DNA from 2 places in the Vibrio ponticus genome. Region 1 is predicted to be linked to the other one. Evidence: predicted binding sites of a transcription regulator. Region 1 holds the regulator's gene; the other holds the start of a gene.
The links. Region 1 encodes PurR, which represses purine synthesis genes. Its sites were predicted from a motif close to TNANGNAAACGTTTNCNTNA; they were not measured.

Region 1 (4,218 bases):
ACGTTAACTGATCGCCAAACTGAGTGATCAATAGGGCAATCAGTGCAATCAATGCAATGCCAATAATCAGTTTCTTATTCATCTTTGCTCTCCTTTAACCCTTCTCTACGCCCTTGAGTTAATTTAGTTCATTTATCGGGTAATTTGTTCCTATTGTTTAATAAGAACCTCAAAGCAAAGAAAAACTTTCATAAAAAAAGCCAGCAGTTGCTGACTTTTTTACTCTACTGTAGTCGAGAGAGCAGTTCTTCTCGACGAGTCTGGGGAACCACAGACCAATGTGTGCCTTTTATCGCGCCTTCTAATGACCAGAGGAGCTCTAAACTGACGTCGCTGCTGTGAGTGTCTCGAATCGCCTTATACGCTTCTACAGAGCCTGCTTCTTCGAGTTGTTCGACATTGTCGATGCCTGCTTTTTTCAGCATACGCTCTGTTGCTAGGCGCAGGTTTGGCAAATCTTTAATACGAGTCGGCTTGGTTTCGGCTTGAACCGACTTCTCTTGCTGCGCTTGAGTGTGAGCTTCACGTCCGATCTGCAGTGTTTTTTCACTGTCGTTGTACCACTCTTCGCTAAGAGCGAAGTACTTGGTTACTACCGGGAAGCCACGTTTCTGATATACGTATGGTTCGAAGCCTTGTAATTTAAATTGTGCAGCTAGAGCACTGTCTGCGCGAATATGAAGCTTATTATGTACCACTAGTGCAAACATTGTTTCGTCTGCAAAGATCCCAAACCCACCAAACATAGATCGAGATTTAATACGACCTAGCGGCTCAAATAGCCTCATTGAGTCTTTAAGAATTGGTTTATCCATTCAGTACTTTCTCGGTGTATGTGTATGTCAATACGCCACCAAATCAGGTCCGAGAGAATAGCAGTTGTGCAGGAAATAGGAGAGTAATCCGTTAACGTGCGCATTTCTACCATCGGCAACCCCGCTACCATACATATTGTCGATGACAATGATGTTTAGGCCGGTGGCTTTGCGTCCCAGCTTTTCAGTCTGGTTTGCCCTGTGCGTGACTTAATTTGCTTTGCTAAAGATTGTTTACTTAGCAGCTAAGTATCTTATTACTATGAAATAGTTGTGAATCTAATGCAAGAATTAAGTTGAATAGAAAAGACAATAGCTGACAGTTTAACCATCAGCTATTGATATAAATGCGAGTTACTTCAAAGTACTATGCTCGGACATTTGCCAGCGTATTGCTCGGTACTCTGATTTAGTTGATTTTCGCAACGGTAGAGCGATCAACGATTTCTGGGTGCATTTCAAACACACGTTTTTCGTGCTCTTTGTCCTTAATGCGCTCAAGTAAGATTTCAAATGCGTTTTTACCCACACGACGCTTAGGTTGGTGAACCGTGGTTAGCGGTGGTGAGAAGTACTCTGCTAGTTCAATGTTGTCGTAACCAATCACTGACATATCTTCAGGGATACGAATGCCTTTTTGCTGTAGGCGGCTCATTAAGCCTAGTGCCATCGTATCGTTGAAACAGAAAATTGCCGTTGGGCGTTTGTCCATCGCAACAATCTTGTCAGCCGCTAACACAGCAGTGTCACACTCGAAGTTACCTTCTAAAATCCAGTCTTCATCAACCGTCAGGTTCGCTTCGCCCATTGCGCGCTTAAAGCCTTGAATACGCTCTTGGCAAACTGCTTTTTCAAAGTGACCACTCAAACAAGCGATATCTTTATGACCATGGTCGATAAGGAATTTGGTTGCTAGGTAGCCACCTTCTTCTGCGTTATCGATAATCTTGTCGGTTTGAGAGCTCTCTGGACCCCAGTCCATGACCACTTTAGGAATGTCTTTATGGCGATCTAGCATCTCGCTCAGTTCTTCAGTTAGGTCAGAACACATTACTAAAATGCCGTCGACACGCTTTTCTGCAAGCATGCGAATGTAGTCACGTTGCTTCTCGTAAATACCGCCGGTATTACAAAGGATCAACGTGTAACCTTGACGGTAGCAGTAGCTCTCTACGCCATCAATGACTTCAGAGAAGAAAAGGTTCGTTGATTGAGTCACCAACATACCAATCGTACGTGTGGTATTACATTTTAAGCTACGAGCCACCGCACTTGGTGCGTAGTTTAGCTCTTTTACTGCTTCCATAACGCGTTCTTGAGTCGCTTCTGCAACAAAACGCGTTTTGTTAATTACGTGTGAGACTGTCGTAGTTGATACGCCAGCGAGGCGAGCAACGTCTTTAATAGTGGCCATAAGGTATGATCCTATTTATAGCTGCCACATGGCTATTCACATTTTTGAATAAAACTGGCAGAAAGTAATAGAAATACAAAAACCGCTTTTTTACAGCGGTTTGTACTTGATTCGTATTTTTTTATCGTTTGCGGCTTCGATTTTAGACCGCATCGTCGCCAGTAGCAAACGAAAAACCCATTCATTGTTGACGAATGAGTGTTTTAGCTCTCTTCACCCACTAGGTAGTTGCAGTCCAATTCTAAGAAAGCAACCAGCAGTGACGCCACAGAAGAGTAGAAACCGAATGAATCTAAAGTTTGGCTTTTCGCGGCAAACTTAGGCACCCAGTTTAAAATGTGCTGACGAATAAACGCTTCTTGCTCTAGCAGTGCATCGTTGAGATGACGCTCTTGTTCAAGTTCGTTAGAACGAATGATCATGTTACCAAGCAAATCGAGCTCAATGGCAATGTGATCAGCAGGCTCGTTCAAATCTTGGTTAACGGCTACGCCATGCTTAGTCAGCAGGGCATCCATCTCGTTTGCTGGTTCGTCATGCAGCAAACCAGTCGTGCCAACGTACATAGACGCATAAGGCAGTGCTGATTCTTTGTCTGACTTCAAGAACAAGTCGCAAAAGTCAGCGGCAAGTTCAAGCTGACCATCTTCACGGTCAATCTGACGATTTAACGCATCAACAAGGCGGTCAACCGCAGGTTTTAGCGTTGGGTTTTCACCCAGACCGGCAAGAAAGCCTCGAATAGCAGGGCTTTGATATTGCTCAAGTTCTGCTTCTGTTAGCTCTTTAGCGAACAGACTAGAAAACCACCAGTAAATCTCTGCACGTTTTTCATTAAACGCTTTTAATTCTTGCATCTCGCAATGCTCCAAGTTTCAGTACTATTAATATTTTAGCGAACAAAAATGAATAGCGATAACACATGTTGTGATTAAATGAGTCAAAAAATGGCAAAAGATTAACAACTGCGCTAGTTTTGTCTTGAATCAATAAAAAATCATCTTTCTAGATTTTAATATAACAAATACTAGAAATGTTACGATTTATGAATAGAATACACTTGAAATTAATTCCCAATGTAAATTAAGTGGTTTAGATGAGCTATCACGTATTAGTAGTAGAAGATGATGCGGTCACTCGCAGTAAGCTAGTTGGCTACTTTCAAAATGAAGGTTACACAGTCAGCGAAGCTGAAAGCGGCGAGCAGATGCGCGACACCCTACAAAATCATTCGATCGACTTAGTTATGTTAGACATTAACCTTCCTGGTGAAGACGGTCTGATGTTAACTCGCGAACTGCGTAGTCAATCGGACATTGGAATTATCCTGGTAACAGGACGCACGGATAGCATTGATAAAATCGTTGGTCTAGAAATGGGCGCAGACGATTATGTGACAAAACCGTTCGAACTTCGTGAATTGTTAGTGCGCGTGAAAAACCTATTGTGGCGCATCTCTGCGGCACGTAACGCGGGCACTATGGTTGATCAGAAGAATGACGCAAATATTGTTCGCTTTGGCGAATGGATGTTTGACATTCAACGTCGCGCGTTAAGCCGCAACGGTGAGCCAGTAAAACTGACTAAAGCAGAATACGAGTTGTTGGTAGCGCTTTCTTCGTACCCGAACCAAGTACTAAGCCGTGAACGTATTTTGAATATGATTAGTCATCGTGTTGATGCGCCAAACGACCGTACCATCGATGTACTGATTCGTCGTATGCGCGCTAAAATGGAATTTGATCCGAAGAACCCACAAATTTTTGTTACGGTTCACGGTGAAGGTTACATGTTCGCTGGCGATTAAGTGACTAACCGAAGTTGAAAACAAAAAAACCGAAGCAGATGCTTCGGTTTTTTTATCTTAAGTAAGTTAGCCGCTAAGGGATTAGACCTTACTTTGTGATGGTTCGATTACGGACTCTTCGGTATTTGAAACCCAGTCACGTAAATCTTGCCACAGTCGACCCAATGTCTCATGCCAGTAAC
Region 2 (4,218 bases), 1.4 Mb from region 1:
TGACGTTGCCCACGGTCGTCCACTGACACCAGAAGCTGATGAGCCACAAAAACTGGCTCAAACCATCAAAGACATGAAGCTAAAGTATGTGGTGATTACTTCCGTTGACCGTGATGATCTACGTGACGGTGGTGCTCAGCACTTTGCAGATTGTAACCGTGAAATCCGTGCTCTTAGCCCGAACATTAAGATTGAAACTCTTGTTCCTGACTTCCGTGGTCGTATGGACGTGGCGCTGGATCTGATGAAAGATAACCCGCCAGATGTGTTTAACCACAACCTTGAAACGGCACCACGCCTGTACCGTAAAGCTCGCCCAGGAGCAAACTACAAATGGTCTCTAGAGCTGCTGAAAAAATTCAAAGAGCAACACCCAGAGATCCCAACTAAGTCAGGTTTGATGATGGGCTTAGGTGAAACCAAAGAAGAGATCATCGAAGTACTTAAAGACCTACGTGCACACGGTGTGACTATGCTAACCCTTGGTCAATACCTCGCGCCTAGCCGTCACCACCTACCAGTTGAGCGTTATGTTCCGCCATCTGAGTTTGATGAGCTCAAAGAGATTGCCTTAGAACTCGGCTTTACTCATGCTGCTTGTGGTCCATTCGTGCGTTCTTCTTACCATGCAGATATGCAAGCTCAAGGTATTGAAGTTAAATAACTCGCCAACACTTCTTTCAAAGACCAGTTTTTAACTGGTCTTTTTTATTTATGGCAAAAACCTATTTCACTTGCAGCAGCCAATATGCACTTCTAGGCTTATAAGGTAGCACTAATTAAGCTGGTCGCCGATTAACGCTGCAGATAACAATAAATAGGATATAGCCATGGATAAACTCCTTTTACTTACGGTATGCAGTAGCACGCTATTGCTTGGTTGTAGCAGCCAAACTCAACAAGATCATTTTCGTGAAGCTTCTTTCGAGCTGTGCAATACCGAAGTTGATATCTATTCCGTTAGCGATGATGGTCGAGTAAGAATTCTCTGCTCTGATGGCTCTAAATTCGCACTTACTCGCGAAGATACCTTAGAGACCATGCGTGATATCAACATCGATTATTGCGACGGTGAAGGACTAGGAAAATTCAGTGAAAGCTCACGTTACTACTCATTCAAGTGCAAATCCGGCACGCTGCTGAGTATTTCGAAGTGAGAAACGGGATGCGGGATGCGGGATGCGGGATGCGGGATGCGGGATGCGGGATGCGGGATGCGGGAAAATTCTGGATACACCATTTGACTAATTCAAACCATTTTTCGCAGCATTTCGCTTCCAGTTTAGGACAATAGGCAACAAAAAAGAGCCCTGCTGGACTCTTTCTAAATTATCAATTTCAAACTAAATCGCCTCTAGTTCAAGCAAAAGGCGCACAGTTTACGTAAGTAAATGAGCACCTTTGACACCGAAATAGAGTGATTTAGGCAGAAATTATGCGTAAACCGGTAGACGCTTACAGATCTCGAGAACTTTCGCTTTCGTTGCTTCGATAACATCTTGGTTCTCAAGGTTATCAAGCACGTCACACATCCAGTTTGCTAGATCTTTTGAATCTTCGGCTGTGAAACCACGGCGCGTGATTGCTGGTGTACCGACACGGATGCCTGATGTTACGAATGGGCTACGTGGATCGTTTGGTACTGAGTTTTTGTTTACTGTGATGTTTGCTGCACCTAGTGCTGCGTCTGCATCTTTACCTGTGATGTCTTTGTCGATTAAATCAACTAGGAACAGGTGGTTTTCAGTGCCGTTTGATACGATTTTGTAACCACGCTCTTGGAATTGAGCAACCATTGCTTTTGCGTTTTCTACAACGCGCGCTTGGTATGCTTTGAACTCAGGTTCCATTGCTTCTTTGAACGCGACCGCTTTACCTGCGATTACGTGCATTAGCGGACCACCTTGACCACCTGGGAAGACAGCTGAATTCAGCTTCTTGTACATGTCTTCACCTGCATTTGACAGGATTAGACCGCCACGAGGACCTGCTAGAGTTTTGTGCGTCGTTGTTGTCACTACGTGTGCGTGCGGCACTGGCGTTGGGTATACACCTGCTGCAATTAGACCTGCTACGTGAGCCATGTCTACGAATAGGTACGCGTCAACTTTGTCTGCGATTTCACGCATGCGTTTCCAGTCTACGATTTGTGAGTAAGCCGAGAAACCACCGATGATCATCTTTGGCTTGTGCTCAACTGCCAACGCTTCCATTTCGTCGTAGTTGATTTGACCTGCTTCATCGATACCGTAAGGAATAACATTGTAGTGCTTACCTGAGAAGTTTACTGGTGAACCGTGAGTTAGGTGACCACCGTGCGCTAGGCTCATACCTAGTACTGTGTCGCCTGGGTTCAATAGCGCCATGTAAACTGCACTGTTTGCTTGAGAGCCTGAGTGTGGTTGAACGTTCGCGTACTCACAGCCAAATAGCTGACAAGCACGGTCAATTGCTAGCGCTTCTGCTTTATCAACGTACTCACAACCACCGTAGTAGCGTTTACCTGGGTAACCTTCAGCGTATTTGTTTGTTAGCTGAGAACCTTGCGCTTCCATTACACGTGGGCTGGTGTAGTTTTCTGAAGCGATTAGTTCGATGTGTTCTTCCTGGCGAAGAGTTTCCTCTTGGATAGCTGCGAACAATTCCGCATCGTAATCTGCGATGTTCATATCACGCTTAAGCATCTGTATCTCCTGACTCAGATTTAGACTGAAAGTTGCAAAAAACTGGTTAACGACTCCGACGCAAACGTTTTCGTCACCCTATTGGCGCGCATTTTAACTAATTTGATCTAGGTCATAAAGAGAAAATTTGAATTTTCTCATGCAGTTTTTTCATACTGTTGTTCAAGGTTTATCATGTTAACTGGACAATAGTGTGACAATTATCACAAATATCTTTACACCTTGTAAAACGACAATTACATAGATTTACCCTAAATTTCGAAATCAAGCTACCGAAAAGCCAATCTTTTGATTACTATGCTCGGCTTTCGTTCACCTGATAAATGATCTTCGATGGCAAAACATACTCGTAAAGAAGACTGGATCGCGATCCTGACAGGCACCTTAGTGGTAGCGCAAGGTATTTTCTTTCTCCAAGCTTCACACTTACTGACGGGTGGCACTACTGGATTAGCTCTATTACTGAGCCAAGTCGCGCCATGGTCATTTGGTACTCTCTACTTTTTAGCAAACTGTCCATTCTACCTGTTAGCGTGGAAACGTTTTGGGACTAAGTTTGCATTTAATAGTGCGATTTCAGGCGCTTTAGTTTCAGTTTTTGCCGATCACCTCCATCTAGTCATCAGCGTAGATAAGGTTAACCCTATCTATTGTGCGGTTGCCGGCGGTTTGTTGATGGGCTTGGGGATGCTGATCCTATTCCGCCATCGCTCAAGTCTGGGAGGCTTCAATGTTCTGTGCCTCTATATCCAAGACAAATTTGGTATCTCGGTTGGCAAAACTCAGATGGTGATCGACTTAAGTATCTTAGTGACTTCGTACTTCTTTGTTGACCCTATGACCTTGCTTTACTCCGTGATTGGTGTCATCGCGTTAAACCTAGTACTTGGGATGAACCACAAACCGCACCGCTACATTGTTAAATACAGCTAAGATTGAAAAATGAAGGCTTTGGTCAATAACCAAAGCCTTCTTTATATCTCTCAGATAACAAGTGGGGGGTTATTTATCAATAAGAATAATACGGGTCTCGTAAGGGCGCAGTTCAATGATGTTGCCTGATTGCAGCATTGGCTGCTGTGGGTAGTTAGTGAGTAAGCACTCCGCTTTCTCTAACTCAATCTCATCAGGCAACTGACACTGCGTTGGCTCAGCGTAGTAGTTACTGATTGATAACAGTTGCTGAGCCTCTGTTTCACGCACATAGACATAACAACGCGTATCTAAAGGTAACAAGTCACAAAAACTACCTTGCGTGATCACTGGATATTGCTTACGCAATTCAATCAGCTGTTTATAGAAATAAAATACCGAGTTAGTGTCTGCTAACGCTGCTTGTGCATTAATGTGTGAGTAGTTACTTGCTACTTCAAGCCAAGGTGTACCTTGAGTAAACCCGGCATGTGCGGAACTGTCCCACTGCATTGGCGCACGAGAGTTATCGCGTGATTTTTGCGCAAGAATCGCCATCATTTCACCGTGGCTAATCCCCTGCTGCTCAACCATAATCTGGTACATATTAGTGCTCTCAACA

Region 2: glyA (serine hydroxymethyltransferase) is a predicted target of PurR. The motif match lies at 2,741-2,760, and genes of this name have one in related genera.

Annotation. Positions count from the first base shown of each region.
Region 1 is NZ_AP019657.1:695,703-699,920, forward strand. It holds gene GZN30_RS03110 (TVP38/TMEM64 family protein) at 1-82, opposite strand, end outside; gene GZN30_RS03115 (TfoX/Sxy family DNA transformation protein) at 225-815, opposite strand; cyclic di-GMP riboswitch class I at 927-1,024, opposite strand; gene purR (HTH-type transcriptional repressor PurR) at 1,225-2,229, opposite strand; gene torD (molecular chaperone TorD) at 2,433-3,086, opposite strand; gene torR (two-component system response regulator TorR) at 3,326-4,036, shown strand; gene elyC (envelope biogenesis factor ElyC) at 4,118-4,218, opposite strand, start outside.
Region 2 is NZ_AP019657.1:2,136,247-2,140,464, forward strand. It holds gene lipA (lipoyl synthase) at 1-664, shown strand, start outside; gene GZN30_RS09470 (hypothetical protein) at 831-1,157, shown strand; gene glyA (serine hydroxymethyltransferase) at 1,434-2,684, opposite strand; gene GZN30_RS09480 (YitT family protein) at 3,018-3,617, shown strand; gene treC (alpha,alpha-phosphotrehalase) at 3,687-4,218, opposite strand, start outside.